DNA from 2 places in the Thermoanaerobacter siderophilus SR4 genome. Region 2 is predicted to be linked to the other one. Evidence: riboswitches for the same ligand, from Rfam matches in the RefSeq annotation. Region 2 holds a riboswitch; the other holds the start of a gene.
What was found. Region 2 has a riboswitch for lysine ahead of kal (3-aminobutyryl-CoA ammonia lyase). Riboswitches for the same ligand answer to the same signal wherever they lie in the genome.
Positions count from the first base shown of each region.

Region 1 (10,611 bases), 1.2 Mb from region 2:
TTTTTGTGCAAGGGAATTATTTTTAAATTTTATTACAAAATTTTTATAACACTAAAAATGTTAATCTACATTAAACTTATTAAAAGCCCTTCCGAAATAATATGTAAAATTGTATAATAAAATTATAAAGTAATAATTTCGGGGGTTAAATGATGGATAACCGTGATATTATTTTTGCTCTTGACATTGGGACAAGGGTAGTTGTAGGGATAGTTGGAATTGAAAATAATGGGAAATTCCAAGTGCTTGCTGTTGAACAGATGGAACATGAAAGTAGGGCAATGTTTGATGGGCAAGTTCATGATATAGATAAAGTTGCTAATGTTGTTGAAAAAATAAAGAGAAGTCTTGAAGACTCTTTAAATATAAAATTGACAGAAGTATGTATTGCGGCGGCGGGAAGGTCTTTAAAGACTCAATCTGCGAGAGCGGAAAAAAATATTGATGAAGAGCACGAAATAACGGTAGAAGATATAGACAATCTCGAGTTGGAAGCTCTTGAGATTGCACAAAATTCCATTGTTTCTCAATCAGGGGTTACAAAATATCATACCGTCGGTTATACAGTATCCAATTATTACTTAAATAGTTTTCCTATTACCAATTTAAAAGGACATAAAGGCCGTGAAATAGCAGTAGAAATTTTAGCTACTTTTCTTCCTTACGATGTAGTAGAAGGGCTCTATGCTGCAGTAAAAAAAGCTGGGTTGGAAGTTTCATATATCACGTTAGAGCCTATAGCAGCAATAAATGTGGCAATTCCACCTGAAATTCGGATGTTGAATATAGCTCTTGTAGATATAGGAGCAGGTACTTCTGATATTGCTATATCAAAAGAAGGAAACATAATAGCATATTCTATGGTGCCTTATGCCGGTGATGAAATTACGGAATCAATTGCTACCCATTTCCTCACCGATTTTAATACTGCTGAGAAAATAAAAAAAGCACAAAAAAAGAAATCAAATTTAAAGACGTGTTAAATATAGAGCACAAAATAACAAAAGAAGAAGTAATGGAAATTATAGCGCCACAAGTTAAAGTTTTGGCGCAAAAGATATGCAGCGAAATTATAAAATATAATGGTAAAAGCCCTTCTGCGGTTTTTTTAGTCGGTGGCAGTAGTAATCTTCCTAATTTGCCTGAAGAAATAGCATCTATATTGAATTTACCTATAAATAGAGTATCTGTACGAGATATAAAATCAGTAGAAATTTTAGATTACAAAGGGAAGACGTTAAAAGGCCCTGAAAGCATAACTCCAATAGGAATAGCTTACTCTGCAATGATAAATAAGAGAAAGGACTTTATAAAAGTTTCTATTGACAATGAAACAATAAAGATTTTTAACATAAAAAATCCCACGGTAATGGATGCTTTAGTTGCTATAAACTATGACTCTAAAAATTTAATTGTACAAAATGGCAAAGATTTAGTTTTCAATCTTAACGGCCAAAGAATCGTTGTTAAAGGTGAAGAAGGAACACCTCCCAAAATATATGTAAATGATTCATTAGCAAATTTAAAAACTCCTATAAAGGATGGAGACGAAATAACAATTATAAAAGGTCAAAAAGGGCAAGATGCTACAATAACTGCTGGTGAACTACTAAAGCAGCAAAAAGGGAAAATAATTTTTGTAAATGATTCAAAAGTGGACCAAAATTATGTTATAAAAAATGGGGATGAGATAGTTATAAAAGAAGATTTAACAAGTTTTGTTGTAACAGTAAATGGGAAAGAAGTAGTGTTAAAGGGGAAAGAAGAGTATCTGTTTGTAGACGTATTTAATTTTATAGATTTGAAACTGGATAATAACAAAGTGCCAGAAATGAAACTTAATGGAAGGCGTGCCTCCTATACAGATATATTGAAGCCAGGAGATAATATTGAAATTGAAATATAAAAGTAGGTGAAGTCTCCGCTTTTAAAAGGGTGGAGACTTTAATTTTATTCGCTTTTAAATATATAAAGTTGTGGAATTTTGACATTGCTGATATAATTAAGGGAGAGGTGAAAAGAGAATGGATGTATTTATCGAAAAATTAGTCAAAAAACAAAAAACTTCGAAGGATACTCTATTTAGTATTGGTGTTGTGGTGGCTACATTAATTATTGTGTTTGGCGTGATACCTTTAATACCAATAGTTAGAAATTTCTTGATTTTCTTTTTGCTTTTGTTTGGCTATTTAGCGTATTACTTAATAAGGTCGAGAAACATTGAGTTTGAGTATTCACTTACAAACAGTGATTTGGATGTGGATAAAATAATTGACCAAAAAAGAAGGAAACATGTTGTAAGCGTTGATTGTAGAGATTTTGAAATCATGGCAAGGGTTAATACTGACAAGTTCACAGAAGACATAAAAGCTATTAAAAATCGAATTGAAGCGGTAAGTTCTATGTCTTCTCCTGATGTATATTTTGCAGTTTTTGAAGATAAAGGGATAAAAACTGTTTTGTTTTTTGAGCCAAATGAAAAGATGATAGAGACTATAGGAAGATATATACCAAGAAAACTTTTCAAATAAGTGAAGAGGTAGTTTAAGAATGAAATAAGAGTTAGAACTTTTGGAGATAAATAACTAACAACTTTGCAAGGGGTTGATATAAGTGATTAAAGCAATTATCTTTGACATGGACGGTGTAATTATTGACAGTGAGCCAATACACATTAAATTAGAAGAGGAATTATTCAAAAGTTTAGGAGTAGAGATAAGTGAAGACGAACATTTGACATTTGTAGGGACTTCTTCTTATTACATGTGGAGGAAAATTAAAGAAAGATTTAATCTTTCTCAAAGCGTAGAAGAGCTTGTAGAAGTAGATAGAAAAAGGTATTTAGAGCATGTCTTGAAAACAGGCGAAATAATTCCTATAGAAGGTATAACAGAGACGGTAAAAAAGCTTTTTGAGAAAGAGTATAAATTAGCTGTTGCTTCTTCCTCTCCTATAGATGTGATAGAATTAGTTGTGAAAAAGTTGGGAATTGATAAATGCTTTGAGGTGCTTGTATCTGGAGACTATGTAAAAAATAGCAAACCAGCACCAGATATATTTTTATATACAGCAGACAAATTAAAAGTAAAACCCCATGAGTGTGTTGTAATTGAGGATTCATATAATGGAGTTTATGGTGCTAAAAAAGCAGGGATGAAAGTGATAGGTTTTAAAAATCCTAATTCCGGAAATCAGGACTTATCAGAAGCTGATTTTATTATAAGTTCTTTAGGAGAAGAATTATTAGAAATTATAGATGAATTAAACAATGATGGAAGATGTTGTAAAAACTAATAAAATAAATGGTGCGCCTGACAGGAATCGAACCTGCGACCTCTCGGTCCGGAGCCGAACGCTCTATCCGCTGAGCTACAGGCGCACACTTTACACATAAAAGTTTACTATGAAAAAATTAACCTGTCAAATGGATTTGATATTTATTAAACGTAGTGGTAAAATAATATTTGGAAACAATAAGCAAAAGGAGGAGTGACAGATGCAAGCAATCAGTATCGAAGCTATAAAAAGAGATACTGGTAAAAATGCAGCTCGCTGTTTGAAAAATCAAGGCTATATTCCTGCTATTTTATATGGCAAGGGTATGGCGGAGAGCATTCCTTTGGCAGTGGAATATAACGCGCTTCAAAGGTTGCTACAAAAACATGGAAGGAATGTCCTCCTCAATGTGATTGTGGATGGTTCTACTCATAATGCGGTTATTAAAGAAATTCAAGAAGATACTTTGAAAGGGAAAATAATTCATGTGGATTTCCAAAGAGTGTCAATGTATGAAGAAATTGAAGCTACTGTTCCGTTGAAATTTGAGGGAATAGGCCTTATTGAAAGTAGAGGTGGAATTGTACAGCATCAACTTTGGGAGTTGACAGTGGAAAGCTTACCCGACAAAATTCCTCAAGAAATTGTTGTGGATTTAAGCAATTTAGAGATTGGAGATACACTTTTTGTAAAAGATATACAAGTTCCTGAGGGAGTAAAAGTTGTAGATGACCCTGATGAGATTGTAGTTTCTGTATTGGCACCGAGAGAAAGTGAAGAAGAAGAGGCAGAAGAAGAGGCTACTGAAACAGCAAAAGAAAGTGAATAATAAAAAAGAGAGGTTATCCCTCTCTTTTTTTAATAATTAGCGATTTTTCTCTTTTCATTGGTTAGCCTTTCTGGGATTATATCATTTCGGATTAAGTCTTCATAAGTTTCTCGCGCAACGATTATGTCAGCCTGACCATTAGATACGAGTACTGCAGCAGGACGAGGTAACCTGTTATAATTGCTGGCCATCGAATAATTGTAAGCACCTGTACACAGCACTGCTAAAATATCTCCTTCTTCAATTTTAGGTAGGGTAATATCCCAAATTAGCATATCACCTGATTCGCAAAGCTTTCCTGCTATTGATACTTTTTCTGATTTTATATTCTTAGCTTTATTAGCTACAATAGCATCATATTTTGCTCCATATAAAGCGGTACGTATATTATCAGACATTCCTCCATCTACTGCTACGTATTTTCTAACACCTGGTATGTCTTTAATTGCTCCTACTGTGTAAAGAGTAGTTCCAGCATTTCCTATTATAGAACGACCTGGCTCTACAATTATGTTTGGCATTTTTATATTTAAAGCAACGGAATATTCCTTTACTGCTTGCATTATTTCTTGTGCTATTTGTTCGATTGGCTGGGGATCGTCCTCTTCTACATATGCTATTCCAAAACCTCCACCTAAATCTAGTTCCCCTACTTCCCAACCTAAAAATTCTTTTACTAATTTTAAGAAATTCATCATAATTTCTATTTCAGCTTTATAAGATTCTGCATCAAAAATCTGAGAACCGATATGAGAATGTAGACCTACTATATTTACATTTTCCAAAGTTAAAGCATATTCTATGGCTCTCATTGCGTCTCCATTAAAAAGAGGGAAGCCAAATTTTGAATCTATTTGTCCTGTTTTTACATATTGGTGAGTATGAGCTTCTACACCAGGAGATACTCTTATATAAATATTAGGAACTTTATTCATCTTTTTTGCCAAGTCATTTAACATATTTAGTTCAAACCAATTATCTACAATGATTCTCCCAATGTTATTTTCTAATGCCATTATAAGTTCTTCTTTCGATTTATTGTTGCCGTGAAAGTATATTTTTTCAGCAGGGAATCCTGCTTTTAACGCAGTATATAATTCTCCACCAGAAACGACATCAAGACCCAAGTTTTCTTCTTCAATTATTTTGCATATTGCCATTGTCATGAAAGCTTTGCTGGCATAAATCACTTCATTTCCTGGATAATCTTTTTTAAAGCCATTGTAAAATGCTCTACAATTTTGTCTTAAGAGCTCTTCATCTATTACATAAAGCGGTGTACCAAACTTTTTTGCAAGAGTTACAGTATCGCAACCACCTATTTCCAAATGACCCTTTGAATTTATTTTCATTGTCCCATGCAACATTCTATCAACCTCATTTACTTTAATAATTTAAATTATGAAACTAAAAACAAAATAAAATACAGCTAAGTATTACCTCAGCTGCCTATTTTGCACATAGACATGGTAATACCTCCTTCCCCCTATAGCGAGATAGCTCTTCACTGAAGGCTCGGGAAACCTCCAGTGACAGTCCTATACCTATTCGGCATAGGCCCAGCTGCGTAAACTTTAAGGAATTTACGCGCTTCGGCGAGCATCCCTTTCATATACCTTCATCGGCCCTTAAATACCTCTGGTATACTACTCTTGATGACCCGCGCCTCTACCTCACCTTCCAAGAAGATGAGGTATTGTTATTCAATTTTTTTATTATAATATCATTTATGAAAACAGCTGTCAATAGATTTTCAAAAAATTTTTTATTAGAGATTAAAAAATGGGTAAACTAAATAAGAGGTGGTATAAGTGCCATGGATAATAACTTTCGTAGTTTCATGGATTATTTTATTTTTATTAGTTGATTGGAGGTATATAAAATATACTGTATGGGGAGGCCTATTAGCTTTAAGCTTTCAACTTGTTGTAGATGAAATTGCAATTGGTCTTAATCTTTACGATTTTTCTAATGTTGTTATTAGGATCTTTGATTCAAGTTTATTTTTTACTTTAGGTGCGCCTTTTTGCATAGGGGTATTGTATGCACAAACATATCCTAAAAATAATATTTTGCGCCTTATAGATGTGATTATTTCAGCCGCATTATTTTTTATAATGGAATATTCATTAGTGCATATAGGGGCACTAAAGTATCTTCACTGGCACTATTTATATAGTCTAATTATAGACGTGGTAGCACTTTTGGCCTTAGGGAATCTCATCACTATTTTTAAATTGTCCCCCTGGATGAGGAGGGGGAAATAGTGAAACTATATGTTTTTTGGAGTTTGATTGCTATTGATGGAGTATTAGTGTTCTTGTGGTTTAATTTTTTAAATAAAATTCAAAAAAAAGAGGGTTAAAGAAAAAAATACCTACTATTGTAGATATATTGTACAAAAATTTGTGCTAAATATCATATTTATTGACGATAGTAAAGAAGAAGAAATAGTATTATAATAAAAACATCAAACGTTTTCTAATAGGGGGAATCTAAAAATGGCTGATGTTGTACTCAAACATGTTTACAAAGTCTATCCAGGCGGTGTTACCGCAGTTAAAGATTTTAATCTAGAAATTCAGGACAAAGAGTTTATAGTATTGGTTGGACCTTCTGGCTGTGGTAAAACTACAACATTGAGAATGATAGCAGGGCTTGAGGAAATATCTCAAGGCGAACTTTATATTGATGGCAAACTTGTGAATGACGTGCCACCAAAAGATAGGGATATCGCAATGGTATTCCAAAACTATGCTCTTTATCCTCATATGACAGTGTATGACAATATGGCTTTTGGTCTTAAACTTAGAAAGGTTCCAAGAGCGGAAATTGATAGAAAAGTAAAAGAAGCAGCTCGAATTTTAGGATTGGAAGAATATTTAAACAGGAAACCAAAAGCTTTGTCAGGTGGACAAAGACAGAGGGTTGCATTGGGGCGTGCTATTGTCCGCAATCCAAAAGTATTCTTGATGGATGAACCTTTGTCCAACTTAGATGCAAAATTGAGAGTACAAATGAGAACCGAGCTGGCTAAACTACACGATAGATTGCAGACGACTTTCATATATGTTACCCACGACCAAACAGAAGCTATGACAATGGGTACAAGAATAGTAGTTATGAAGGATGGAGTTATTCAGCAAGTAGATAAACCTCAGACTATTTATGATTATCCAAATAATTTATTTGTTGCTGGATTTATTGGAAGTCCTCAAATGAACTTTATTGATGCAAGATTAGAGAATAAGAATGGCAAAGTATATGCTACTTTTAAGGGATTCAGCGTTTTGGTGCCAGAAGGGATTTTAAAGAGATTAAAAGATCCAAGCTACGTTGGAAAAGAAATTGTGCTAGGAATAAGGCCAGAAGATTTGCATGACGAAGAAGTGTTCTTGGAAGCATATCCAGAGGCTGTAGTCGAAGCAAAAGTAGAAGTTACAGAGCTAATGGGTCCAGAGACATTTCTATATTTGGATGTGAATGGTGTTTCATTGACAGCAAGAGTAGATCCAAGAACAAGAGCAAAAGCAGGAGACGTAATTAAAATAGGATTTGATATAAATAAATTGCACATGTTTGACAAAGAAACAGAAATGACAATTTTGAATAGAGTAATAAGCTAAAAGGCGGTTATTCCGCCTTTTATTTTTTGTGTCAAAATACCACATAAATTTACATTTGCCTATTATTTCTTCTAGGAAATAGTGTATAATTATTGTATACTATAAAGTAAGGTGGTATGAAAATGATCGGCTATGACCTTATAAAAAAGGTAGCCTACGATATTCAAAAAAATATTCAAATGCCAATATATATAATAGATAAGTCCGGAAATTTAATTTACGGCGACAAAGATTTTTTTGAAAAAAAAGCAGGATTTTTAAAGATAAATGTAGAATATATTGATGAAAAAGAGATATATGAAGTAGGGGAATTTATATGCTATAACATATTTTACAATGATGTTCTCTTTTTTACTATCGCTTTAGAAGGAAAAGATGAACAATCAAAAAAAGTGCTTTATCTAATTTCTCTAATTTTTGAACAATTGCTGCAGAAATATAATAGAGAAGAGTTTTTGATAGAGGCTTTAACAGGTAAATTAAGCGTAAATTTAGTGTCGTATTATGCTGAAAAATATAAAATAAATAAGAATGTGAAATACACAGTAGCAATTGTCGAATCGAATAATGAAATTGACGATGCGATAAAAATAATTACCAACATTTTTGATAAAGGTAATTTATATACTGTAAAATTTGATGATAAAAGATTTGCAGCGATATTTTCTTACAAAGGAAATAACTCTTTAATAGAACTTTATAAAACTATGAAAGATATGATAGAATCTGAAGGCTATATGAAAGTAAAAATAGCCAGTTCTTCTTCCTTTGTGCCAATTGAGGATATACATATCGCCTATAGGGAAGCAGAGACAGCCTTACTTATTGGTAAAAAATTGGAAGATGAAAAAGGAATATATATTTACGAAGATTACAGCTTTGCAGAAATTTTATGGGGAATTGACATAGAAAAAGTAAATAATTTTATTAAGAAAAGAAATATTGATTTTGGTATTTTCAAAGATGAGGAATTGATACAAACCTTAAATGCTTTTTTTAGAAATAGTCTAAATTTGAGTGAGACTGCCAGAGAGTTATACATCCATAGGAATACATTAGTTTATAGACTTGATAAAATTTTTAAAATGACAGGCCTGGATGCTAAGAATTTTGATGAAGCTGTCCTGTTAAAGATGATCATGACTTTGACAAAATTATACGATATTCCGAGGTGAGAAAATTTGATAAAGTTTATAAATGTATCTAAAAGATACAATAAAGATATAATTGCTCTTTCAAATATTAGTTTTGAAATTGAAAGTGGAGAATTTGTATTTATTGTTGGGCCTAGTGGTGCAGGTAAATCAACTTTAATTAAATTATTGCTAAAAGAGGAAGAACCTACTTCTGGCAGTATTGTGATTAATAAAAAAGATATAACAAAACTTAAAAAGCGGGAGATACCTTATTTGAGAAGGAGTATGGGGGTAGTTTTTCAAGATTTTAGATTGCTTCCTAATAAAACAGTGTTTGAGAATGTTGCCTTTGCTATGGAAATAGTTGGAGCACATCCAAAGGAGATAAGAAGAAAAGTCCCGATGGTATTGTCATTAGTAGGATTAAGTGATAAAGCGGACAAGTATCCTAGGCAGCTGTCTGGTGGAGAACAGCAAAGGGTTTCTTTAGCAAGAGCTATTGTAAATGAACCTTCTATTCTTATAGCAGACGAACCTACGGGGAATCTGGATCCTGATACTTCCTGGGAAATTGTAAAACTTATTTCTGAAATAAATAAAAGAGGTACTACAGTTGTTATGGCCACCCATGCAAAAGACATAGTAGATGCTATGAAAAAAAGGGTAATAGCGCTGGAAAAAGGAAACATAGTACGAGATGAAGCAAGGGGTGTTTATGGATATGCTCTTTAGAAATTTAAAATATTTTTTAAAAGAAGGTTTTAGCAATTTAGCAAGAAATAGGCTTATGACAATAGCTTCTATAACTTCTGTAATGGCAGCAATGCTTATTTTAGGTTTGTTTCTTGTTATTATTTTAAATGTTAATAGTTTGACTAATCAGGTGGAATCTCAATTAGAACTTAAAGCGTTTTTAAAAGATAATATTTCTGAGCAAGAAGTTAGCCAAATAGGTAATGAGATAAAAACAATACCTGGTGTTACTTCAGTAGTTTTTGAATCTAAAGAAGAGGCTTTACAAAAATTTAAACAACAATTAGGAGATAAAAGCTATTTAGCAGAAGGTTTAGAAAAGGACAATCCCCTTCCCCAATCTTATATAGTAAAAGTGAAAGATGCTGGTTTAATGAAAGATATTTCAAACGAGATAAAGCAAATAAATGGAGTTGACAAGGTAAGTTATGGGCAAGATGTTGTAGATAAGCTTCTTGGAATTATAAAGATAATAAGGATAGTGGGGCTTTCCATTATACTTATTCTCTTTATAATTTCAATTGTCATAATTTCCAACACAATAAAATTGGGGGTTTTTGCAAGGAGAAGAGAAATAAACATAATGAAGTATATTGGAGCGACTGATTGGTTTATACGATGGCCCTTTTTGATTGAAGGTGTAGTATTAGGACTGGTAGGTGCCTTGTTATCAGTTGCACTATTAGTTTTAATTTATGGATATGTGCTTGATATTATTAATAATAAATTAATAGTGTTTCAACTATTGCCATTAGAAAAAATAGTAGGGGACATTTTGGTGTATTTTTCTTTAATTGGTGCAATAATTGGAGCCTTAGGAAGTGGACTTTCAATTAAAAGGTTCTTGAATGTGTAAAATTTACAAGGGGGAAATAGCATTGCGAAGATACAGGTGGAAATGGCTACTCTTTGTTGTTATATTTCTCTTTACAGTGCTCTTTACGTCCTATCCAAAAGCGGACCAGCTTCAAGATGCTAAAAACAAATTAAA
Region 1 covers NZ_CM001486.1:589,377-599,987, reverse strand. Annotated here, with positions in the region: partial or broken gene THESIDRAFT1_RS14720 (cell division FtsA domain-containing protein) at 153-1,906, shown strand; gene THESIDRAFT1_RS02855 (hypothetical protein) at 2,025-2,531, shown strand; gene THESIDRAFT1_RS02850 (HAD family hydrolase) at 2,614-3,294, shown strand; tRNA gene THESIDRAFT1_RS02845 (tRNA-Arg) at 3,304-3,379, opposite strand; gene THESIDRAFT1_RS02840 (50S ribosomal protein L25/general stress protein Ctc) at 3,497-4,105, shown strand; gene lysA (diaminopimelate decarboxylase) at 4,135-5,472, opposite strand; lysine riboswitch at 5,595-5,784, opposite strand; gene THESIDRAFT1_RS02830 (hypothetical protein) at 5,917-6,372, shown strand; gene THESIDRAFT1_RS02825 (ABC transporter ATP-binding protein) at 6,607-7,731, shown strand; gene THESIDRAFT1_RS02820 (PucR family transcriptional regulator) at 7,854-8,906, shown strand; gene ftsE (cell division ATP-binding protein FtsE) at 8,913-9,599, shown strand; gene ftsX (permease-like cell division protein FtsX) at 9,583-10,476, shown strand; gene THESIDRAFT1_RS02805 (murein hydrolase activator EnvC family protein) at 10,499-10,611, shown strand, end outside.
Region 1: linked by a shared signal. The riboswitch ahead of lysA (diaminopimelate decarboxylase) and the one ahead of kal (3-aminobutyryl-CoA ammonia lyase) in region 2 are both predicted to bind lysine.

Region 2 (10,611 bases):
TCTTGATTTTCTCCCTGAAAAATCTCCTCTTTTACCTTTTTCTTTTATTTCTAATTCTTCAATTATTATTGCTTTTCCTTTCTCTTTTGCTATTTTTACTATCTCATGAGCATATTGCCATCTGAAATATTCTTTTTTGTCCTTACTGCCACTTGCAAGCTCTGGCATTGGTATACTGCCATAGCTTATTAGATTACCTTTTTCATCTGTCTCTGCCCATGATATGTTGTCTGGATATGCATTTAAATCTATTCCTATGACTCCTTTTCCTTTTGTTATTTTTATTTTTGGATATTCTTCTTCAATAGCAAAATAGGCGTATATACTGCCGTTTTTAAGTTTTAATTCTACAGAGTAGGGTATGTTTGATTGGGCAATTTCCTGTAGAAGTTCTCCTCTGCTCTTATTCTTTTTGTAGCCTGCTTCTATTCTGGCGTATAAGTATTTTCTTTCCCCTACATTTATCCTTAAGAAAGTGCCATTTTCTTTTATTTCTATTCTTGTGTTGAGATTTCCTTTTTTGCTTTTATCTCCTCTTGAATAGAGATTTCCTTTTCTTCTTTCTTGCCACTTTGTTTTTAGCTTTTGATATTCTTTCCCATTTATATGGCGCTTTTGAAGTTTTCCAAACAAGTCTCTTCCTCCAAAAATGACTTTCTTTGGATTTTCGCCTAATTCTCTAGCAGATTCCAGTGTGCTTTTTGCTTTCATTATTGCATCTTCTACATACCTTGAGTTTAAATTGAAAGTTCTCGGAAGGTCCCTTTTTAATGTTTTTCTATCATAACCTTCTAGAAGCCTTTTGTATGCAAATCTCATGCAGGACGACCATCTTCTCATTAAGTCTAATACTATTTGTTTGTCCTGTTGGTTTAGAAAAATGAGTTTAGCCTGTATTACTATCATGCTTTTTGCCACCCCGTTGTCCGTAAATTCTTGCTGCAAAAGATGTTACTATTGCTATTAAGTCCTCTGCTAGCTCTTTATTTATATCTTCTTCGTTTTCTTTCCCGTCTAAAACTATAAGCTCCACCCCAAAGCTTTCCATGAAAAATTTGAGATATTCAAAGCCAAATCTCGCTAGTCTATCAGGATATTCTATTACAACTTTTTCAACTTCTCCTCTTTTTATCTTGTTCAAAAGCTTTAATAAGCCTCTTCTATTTTCATTTACTCCACTTGCTATTTCGGATATGACTTCATACTGCCATCCTTGGGAATTAGCGTATTCTTCAAGCCTTCTAATTTGATTCTTAAGATATTCTTCTTGTTTTTTTGTGGACACTCTTGCATACAAAACTACTTTAGGTTTTGGTTTTTCTCCCAGCATACCTAATAATTTCTCTATATCTTCTTTTTTGTACCTTCTTCTTCCTTTTGGTGTCCTAACTGGGGTTATTAATCCTTCCTTTTCCCAGTTTATTAATGTAATTCTGCTTATATCATACAGCTCTTTAACCTTTTTTATAGTTAATAACATCCATCATCACCTAATTAAAATTATATCATTTTTTACTACCAATTTTAACCGTTTTGACATCCTTCTCATAGTACTTTTCTGCAAGTTTTATAACTTCTTCTTCTAAGCCCAATATTCTACAAATGTTCAAAGCATCTTTTGGAACTTCATAGAAAGAATCTGCCCTTTCCAAATTGTAATCCATATATTCTTGAAGAATTTCTATCGAATTGCTTCTATTCATGCTAATTTTTTGTTTTAGCATTTCAAAGTCAACATTTTTCAGCCCCACTACTTGATAATGAATCATATTTTCCTCTACCACACCGTCATAATGGGTGGCTAATACGGTTATAGAAGGAAAACTATTCAAATACTTTGAAATAGCTTTTACAATGTACAATCCCTCTTCTGGATTTGTTCCCCTCGCTATCTCATCCAATGCAATAAACCCACTCCCTTTTTTTACATCCTCTATTATTTCTTTTAATTTAATAACTTCCGCTCCAAAACTACTTAATCCTCTTGATACAGACTGTAAATCCTCAGAAACAAAATGTATAAAATCTACAATAGGAAAGGAAGCTTCCTCAGCAAATACAAAAAACCCCATTATGCCTAATAAAAGATTAAGAGTGATAGTTTTTAATGCTACAGTTTTTCCTCCCATGTTGGCACCTGTTATAACAGTAGTTCCATTTTTTATCTTTAAACTTATTGGAGTAAATTTTTTGCCTTGAGCCTTTAAAATGTCTGAAACCTGAGGATTTATTACATTCGTAAAGTTAATCTCTAAGTCTTCATTTATCTTGGGTTTTATTCCTCCATATTCCATTGACAATTTAGTTTTTGCCATCAAAAAATCAAAACGACCTATAGCTTTTATATTAGCTTCTAATATACTGATGTAGCTAAACAACTCTTTAGAAATCCTCTTTTTAACTTCTAACTCTTCCTGTTGCTCTAAAACCACTATCTCTAATCTTTTTTCCTTTAACTTTTCGATTTTTTCCTTTTCTGTCTCTAAAAATATTTGTCTTTCAATTTCCCTTTTTTTCTCTCTTATTTCTTTAAGCCTTTGTGAATATTCATCATAAATGTGAAAAGTAGCAATCCTCTTTTTTTGAGGGTCAAGTAAATCTAAAATAGATTTTACTGATTTTAGCTTTATATCTTCTATGTCAATCTTTAATCTTTCTATAAAAGTGCGCAGTTCTTCACTCAAAAGGCAAAATATTTTTATTTCGTATAGCTCCACTTCATCTAAAATTTCGCCAGTTTTACACTTTTTTACACTATTTCTTATATCTTTTATCTTAAAAAGTATTTTTAAAATTTTATAAAACAACTCTTTGTCCTTTTCTAAACTCCCTCTCATTAATTCAATATAGTCATACTCTTTTATAACTTTTTCTTTTTCCTCTCTTTTAAAAGGTTTTACATTTTTCATCTCTTCTTTCCCATAAGGAGTTATAACCTGCAATTTAGCCATTATATAGTTAAAGCCTATTTGCTCTCTTTCTTTTTCTGTCAAAAATTTAATATTAATCACCACCCATTACATCAAATACAGGGATAGAGATTTCTTTTTTTAATCTCTCTAAAAACTCCTTTTTGTCATACTGATAATTTAAAGAGGAGACAGGATTTATAGTAACGCAAACTAAATTTACTGGTTTTAGTACTTTTAAAATGCCACCACCCTTTTGAAACTTTAAAAATGTTTCTTCTTGTAAAAAAAGCTTTGTAGAGTCTTCTGCAAGAAACACTACTCCTTTATACTTATCTGTACCTCTCATCACATCTTCAATTAATTTATCAGAGACCACTCCCTTTATAATTACATGAGTGGCCCCTTCTAAATTTACAACAATCTCTTTAGAAGAATCTATAGCTGTAGGTAGTTCTATCGTTTTATAACGCTTGTCTTTGTATATAAAACCCAAACGAGAGTTATCTAAAATATTTTGCGCCAATTTTAAAATTTCTTTATCTTTTTCTGCCTCTATAGACAAAAGTTTCACAGTAAAAGCTGTTTTTCTAATCGTCTCCTCCATATCATAGGACAAAGCTGCTCCTGTAGCCAGTATTGTAGCTTCAGATACAGAAGGAGAAGCCTGAGTTTTTCTACTTAAGGCTCCATCTATAATAGCTTTATCACAACCCAATTTCAAAAGAAGGTTACATACTTTTGCCATTTCACTATTTATAGATGGTCCTGCTAAATCTACATAACCATCGCTTAATGCTTTAGCAATTACTATTTCTCCCATTGGAGTATCAAATCCTGTAGTTGCAACTATTTCTTTAGTAATATCGCTGTTTAGCAAAGCCTCTTTCGCTGTCGCTATATAGCTACCTTTAGCTATGTAAATTCGAGGTTTGGGGAAAAAAGCTACTTGGTCATACTCTTCTCCATCTCTTCCTATTGAGGTAAGACCAAGGGTATATTTACCCCTGGCCTTACTCAAAATATAATTTAGCACAGTGGTTTTCCCTACATTTTTCGCCATACCTATTATAGAAATAGTACGATAGTCCTTCAGCAATTCAAGTATTTTACTCATCTAATCTCCTTCTCTTTTTCCTTTCTAATTCTTGAGGCTCTATTGTAGCAATTTTGTCTTGCTGGAGAAGACCCGCAACACCAGTTATTTCTTCTGGTCTTTCCTCATCGCATACACAAGGACCTGGCATATAATTTTGTGGCTCTATATATGTGGTGATAACTCCTTCATAATTTCTAAGAACTACTTTGTCATGGCTTTGAGATATTACATAATTGGGGCCTACTGGAATTTTCCCTCCTCCGCCTGGTGCATCTACCACAAAGGTAGGAACGCAAAATCCTGATGTATGACCTCTCAAAGCCTCAATAATTTCAATTCCCTTTGAAACAGGAGTCCTAAAGTGGGAAAGCCCTAATGACAAATCACATTGGTAAATATAATAGGGCCTTACCCTTATTTTCACCAATTCATGAACAAGTTTTTTCATGACATGTACGCAATCATTTACTCCCCTTAGAAGAACCGTCTGGTTTCCAAGAGGAATTCCCGCATCTGCCAGCATTTCGCAGGCCCTCCTAGAATCCTCTGTTATTTCGTGAGGATGATTAAAATGAGTATTTAACCATATTGGATGATATTTTTTGAGCATATTAACAAGTTCGGGCGTTATTCTTTGTGGAAGCACAACAGGAGTTGAGGAACCTATTCTTATTATCTCTACATGAGGTATCTCTCTTAGCCTTTTTATAATCCTCTCTAACCTATCATCTGAAAGAGTAAGTGGATCTCCCCCCGAAATAAGTACATCTCGTATTTGCGGAGTTTTAGCAATGTACTCGATGGCCCTCTCTATTTTATCCATTGGAAGTGGCGCATCAGTTTGTCCTGCAAATCTTCTCCTCGTGCAATGTCTGCAATACATAGAGCATTGGTCTGTTATAAGAAGCAGCACCCTATCAGGATATCTGTGAGTAAGCCCCGGCACTGGTGAATCTACATCTTCACTAAGTGGATCTACCAAATCTTCGGAAGCCCTGTAAAGTTCATTTATAGTAGGAACCGCTCTCTTTCTTATAGGGTCATTTGGATCGTTTGGATCTATTAAAGAAAGGTAATATGGCGTTATAGCCATTCTCAAAGTCTGCAAAGTCTTAGAAATCGCTTGTTCTTCCTCTTGTGTCAAAGGCAAATATTTTTTAAGTTCTTCCACTGTCTCTATTCGGTTTCTAATTTGCCACTTCCAATCGTTCCACTCTTCGTCCGACACATGGCCGAAAAGCTCATATCTCCTATTAACTCTCATTTTTAAAAATCCCCCCATTTAATTTACCTCTGCCTCACTTAGCATACATTTCTTCAAAAACTTTCCTCAGCTTTTCATTCTCTCTCAATTCTTGCAGAGTGATTTCTGCATGATCTTTTGTATAGCCATTTCCTATTATCATCGTGATATCTTTTCCTACGCCTTCTGCACCTAAAGCTGCTTTTGTGAAATTTGTCGCCATTGAGAAGAAATAGGCAATTCCTTCATCTCTTACAGGCAAAATAGTGGACATCTCTGTGTTTGGGATATTTACACAGTTTATAGCAATATCTACTTCTTTTCCTCCGTTTGCTTCTAGAGTTTTATTTAGAACCTCCACTGGTTTTTGCGCATCAGCGATTATAATCTTATGGCAAATGTCTAATTCCTCTAATTTTTCTTTGCTTCTTCTCTTCTCACAACTCCTATAACTTTGCCAGTCGGTCCTACTCTTTTTTTAGCCTCATAACAGCAAAGCATTCCTGACTTCCCATTAGCTCCAAGCACTAAAACACTCTGACCTGGTTTTACAAGCTTTGCGGTTTGAGCAGGCGCTCCTGCTACATCTAAAGCAGCCAAAGCTAATGTTTCTTCCATGTCATCAGGAAGTTTAGCATAAATTCCGCTTTCAAAAAGTATAGCTTTGCCCTTTATTTCAACTCTGTCTATATCGAGTTTGACGGATAAAATCTCATCTATTCTAAGAGGAGTAAGTGTAAGAGAAACTAATGTCGCTATCTTATCCCCTATTTTTAAGTCCCTCTTGCCGAGTAGTGCATCTCCTATTTTTTCAACACGGCCTATAAGCATTCCCCCAGAGCCTGTAACGGGGTTTTGCATTTTTCCCCTTTCATTTACAATTTGAAAAATTTTTGCCTTGATTTTTTCCACATCTCCGCCAGCTTCTTCTTTAAGCTGTGTAAAACTTGCAGAATCTATATTCAACGCCATCACATCTATTAAAATTTCATTATCATAAATTGTATCCATATCGTTGGAAATCTTGTATGCCGCTTGTGGCAAAACCCCTTTTGGTTCAATTACGCGATGTGTTCCATATTTACATCCCATCATATATAACTCCTCCTACCTTCCTTTAAAATTAAACCTCCATGTATTTTACCCCTAATCCCAATATCTTTCTTGCCTCATCAGGGGTTGCAATTTCCTTTCCTAATTCTCTTGCAATCCTTACAACTTTTTCTACTAATTCTCCATTGGATTTAGCAAGGACTCCTTTAGAAATGTATACGTTATCTTCAAAACCAACTCTTACATGCCCACCAGTCAGTATAGCCATTGTGGCAACTGGAAATTCATATCTTCCTATCCCAGTTGCAGTAAAAGTGCTGCCTTCTGGAATACTTTCTTTTAAAAACAGGAAGTCTCTCATTTCGCCCGATATTCCACCGTTTACTCCCATCACAAAATTGAAATGCATAGGCGCTTTTATGTATCCTTTTTTGTGAAGCCTTATTGCTGTATCAATCATACCTTTGTCAAATACCTCAAGTTCAGGCTTTATTGACAACTCATTCATTTTAAGTGCAAACTCAATTATCATATTTTCAGTATTTGCAAATATTTCATCTCCACCAAAATTTAAAGTACCACAATCTAAAGATGCCATTTCTGGCTGTAAATAAATAGGTTGAAGCCTTTCTTCACTGGTCATACCAACAGCTCCACCAGTTGAGGGCTGAATTATCACATCTGGACATCTCGCCTTTATGGCTTCGATACACTCTCTAAATCTCTCTTTGTCTTGTGTAGGTGTTCCATCATCATAACGGACGTGCAAATGAATAATGCTTGCCCCTGCGTTGTACGCTGATTCCGCTTCTCTTGCAATTTCTTCTACTGTATATGGTACATTTGGATTGTGTTTTTTTGTGACTTCTGCTCCACATATGGCAGCAGTTATTATCAATTTTTCCACTGCCTATCCCCCCATCTTTATTTCTTATACCTTTGCTTATCCTTTGGAACTACGCATGTACCACTGGCTCTACATACAACGATTGGTTTATTTAAAACTTCTGCCGCCGAATCGCTAATGTCAGGCCTTGCTGCTATCACCTTTTTGGCTTCAAACACCATTTTCCTCGAAGTATTGCCCACTTCTACTATTTCACCTGTAGCTTCTATAAAATCTCCTGCATACACTGGTGCGAGAAATTCAACATTGTCATAGGCTCTAAAAAGTCCTTCATCTCCATCATGCCGTATCAAAAGTTCTGTTGCAACATCCCCAAAAAGGTTTAAAATTCTTGCCCCATCAACAAGATTTCCACCATAGTGGGCATCGTGCATACTCATCCGCACTCTTATTATTGCCTTCAAACCAATCCCCCCTTTACTTTTTCTTTGTAAAAATAAAAGCACTGAAAGATTTTCAGTGCCTAAATAGCCTTTTTGACAAAGAAAAGCGCTATTTATGCAATGAAAATCTTTTCACTGCATAAATAGCGCTCCATGGGCCCTCACCCATGACAGTGATGAGTTTTGTTCTCACCCCCAAGGATATACTCAAGAACAAGTATACCCTTTCGGCAGACAAACCTTCGCCACAAGTATTGGAGGTTCTTCTCCTTAACACCTTGTAGGTACCTGCTTGCCCGCTCCTCTATTTATGCTATTAAAAGCTATTAAGTTTTCAAAATTAATGTAAAGCTTATCATCTATAATATATTATATCACACCCAAAAAATTTTTGACAATACAATATCAAAAATTTTTATCGAGTAGGAGCTGAATAATTATTTTATTCAGCGTCCTCTCACACCACCGTACGTACCGTTCGGTATACGGCGGTTCATTAGGAATTGTGTACAATTAGATATCTTTGGGATAAACTCTTATAACCTATGCTTTCAAAGTATTTATTTGTAAGAGTCTTATTTAGGATTGGGCTATTGGATATTCTCCAGTAGCCTTCCTTGTATTGGCGTATTCCCAGGCTTTTTGTTCTTCTACTCCTAGTTTTACTAAGTTATCATGCTTCGTTTTTATCTTCTTCCATTGTTTCCATATACATGCCCTTAGTCTTCGCCTTATCCATTCGTCAAGGGTTTTCATTATGCTTTTCGCGTCTGCTAATCCAAAATAGTTGACCCATCCTGTTGTTATTTGATTTAGTCTTTTATTCTGTTTTCCATGCTTATTCCCTTGTTCCGATTGGTTATTTCTCTTACTTTTCCTTAAACCTTTGATGGATTTTCATGGATTCTTATTCTTACTTCGTTTCTTTGTATAGAATGAAATCCAAGAATTTCTTCTCCATGGTCTATCTACAGCACTTTTGCTTCGTTGACTTTTAGTTTAATTTGCTTTCTATGAATTTCTTATGCTCTTCATTACTCTGTTTCCTGCAGACCTGCTTTTTACATATATGTTGCAGTCATCTGCATATCGGCAGAATTTATGCCCTCGTTTCTCAAGTTCTTTGTCTAGTTCGTCCAACATTATGTTTGCTAATAGGGGACTTAATGGCCCTCCTTGGGGTGTCCCTTCTTCTGTTGATACTTTGATTCCGTTTATCATTACTCCTGATTCTAGGTATCTTCGTATTAACTTTAGTACCCTTTTATCTCCTATCCGCTTTTCTAGTTTGGACATTATTATGTCGTGGTTTACTCTGTCAAAGAACTTTTCTAAGTCCATATCTACAACCCATGTGTATCCTTCATTTATGTATGCTTCTGCGGCTTTTATTGCGTCTTTTGCACTGCGTCCTGGTCTGAATCCATAACTGCTATCAGAAAATGTATGGTTGTAGACTCTATTTAGTATTTGGGCTATTGCTTGTTGTATTAGTCTATCTAGTGCTGTAGGTATTCCTAGTAGTCTTACTCCTCCATCTGGTTTGGGAATTTCTACTCTTCGCACTGGTTGTGGTTTGTATTTCCCCTCCAGCAGTTGTTGTTTTATGGTTGGCCAGTTTTCTTTGAGATACGGTAGAAGTTCATCTACTTCCATCCCATCGACTCCATGGCTTCCTTTATTTGCAACAACGCGCTTGTATGCTGCTTCCATGTTCCTTCGTTCTACTATCATTTCAAGCATCTTGCCGGTATATCTTTGTACCTCGTTTCTTCCATCTTCCGACGCCGATGATATACTATGCACTTCCGTTGTCTTTTGAAATTCCATTTCTCTATTCAACGGATAGCCTCTTTGTTGAGTTGTCTGCAGTCTCTGCATATCTTTCGAGTCCATAAGATTTCCAAAACCTCCTAACGTTCGGTCCTTCCTTATCTATTCATGTCTAGATAAGTACTATGACCTCTGCTGACTTCTCAAGGTTCAACCATACATCACTGTATGGGTTGTCACTTCAGATTTTACTTCCATGACTTATCCTTGAGACCTCCCCGGGTAAGAACGATAACTTTCATCTCATATATCTGCCAGATTTACTGTATGGGATTCGGGTAGTGTTGGACTTCGTTTTGTTACGCAAACTCATCCATCCCAATTCAGCCTCTTATCTGGTTCTTGTTCATCAGACCGAGATTTTGCCTTAAGCTTCCTTCAGATTCCACCTCACGATGGACACCCTTGCTCTTGGCTAGTGGTTCCCACTACCAAGCCCACAGCGGACTTTCACCGCCTAGTTATCGCCCATGCCGGGCGCACGTAATAATAAAAGTGGAATCAAATTCCACTTTTATTCATAGTATTCAAATTCAAAATCTCTCACATTTATTGTATCGCCACTTTTAAATCCCTTTTCCTTAAGAGCATCTATTACCCCGCTCTTTCTAAGAAGCATTTCAAAGTACCTTAAAGAATGCTCATCTTGTAAATTTACTCTTTTTAAAAGTTTGTCAATTTTTGTACCGCTAAGATAATAGGTATTATCTTTTACTTCTATATTGAGAGTTTCTTCCTCTTCAGGAGGTGTATAAACAATAACTTCTGGTACTTCCTTTATCTCCTCAACCGGAATAGAAGAAAGAATTTCTATAGTCTTGTCCAAAAGTTTGTCAATACCCTCTTTTGTCAAAGCAGATATAGGATATACATCATAACCTCTTTTTTAATTTCTTTTTCAAAATCAGGGTAATTTTCTCTACCACTTTGTAAATCAATTTTATTTGCAGCAACAATTTGAGGCAAAGTAAGTAATCTTTCACTGTAGAGTTTAAGCTCTTCATTTATCTTCTCAAAATCTTCTATAGGGTCTCGTCCCTCATTTCCAGATACATCCACAACGTGTATCAACATTTTTGTCCTTTCAATGTGCCTCAAAAAGTCATGACCTAATCCTTCGCCTCTGTGAGCTCCTTCAATTAAACCTGGAATATCTGCCATTACAAAAGATTTCCCTTTATACT
Region 2 covers NZ_CM001486.1:1,813,103-1,823,713, reverse strand. Annotated here, with positions in the region: partial or broken gene THESIDRAFT1_RS08940 (IS200/IS605 family accessory protein TnpB-related protein) at 1-906, opposite strand, end outside; gene THESIDRAFT1_RS08935 (IS607 family transposase) at 887-1,480, opposite strand; gene kamC (lysine 5,6-aminomutase reactivase ATPase KamC) at 1,506-3,014, opposite strand; gene kamB (lysine 5,6-aminomutase reactivase subunit KamB) at 3,004-4,026, opposite strand; gene kamA (lysine 2,3-aminomutase) at 4,019-5,272, opposite strand; gene THESIDRAFT1_RS15195 (hypothetical protein) at 5,307-5,612, opposite strand; gene kdd (L-erythro-3,5-diaminohexanoate dehydrogenase) at 5,663-6,346, opposite strand; gene kce (3-keto-5-aminohexanoate cleavage enzyme) at 6,375-7,211, opposite strand; gene kal (3-aminobutyryl-CoA ammonia lyase) at 7,229-7,615, opposite strand; lysine riboswitch at 7,731-7,909, opposite strand; partial or broken gene ltrA (group II intron reverse transcriptase/maturase) at 8,091-9,490, opposite strand; partial or broken gene obgE (GTPase ObgE) at 9,942-10,611, opposite strand, start outside.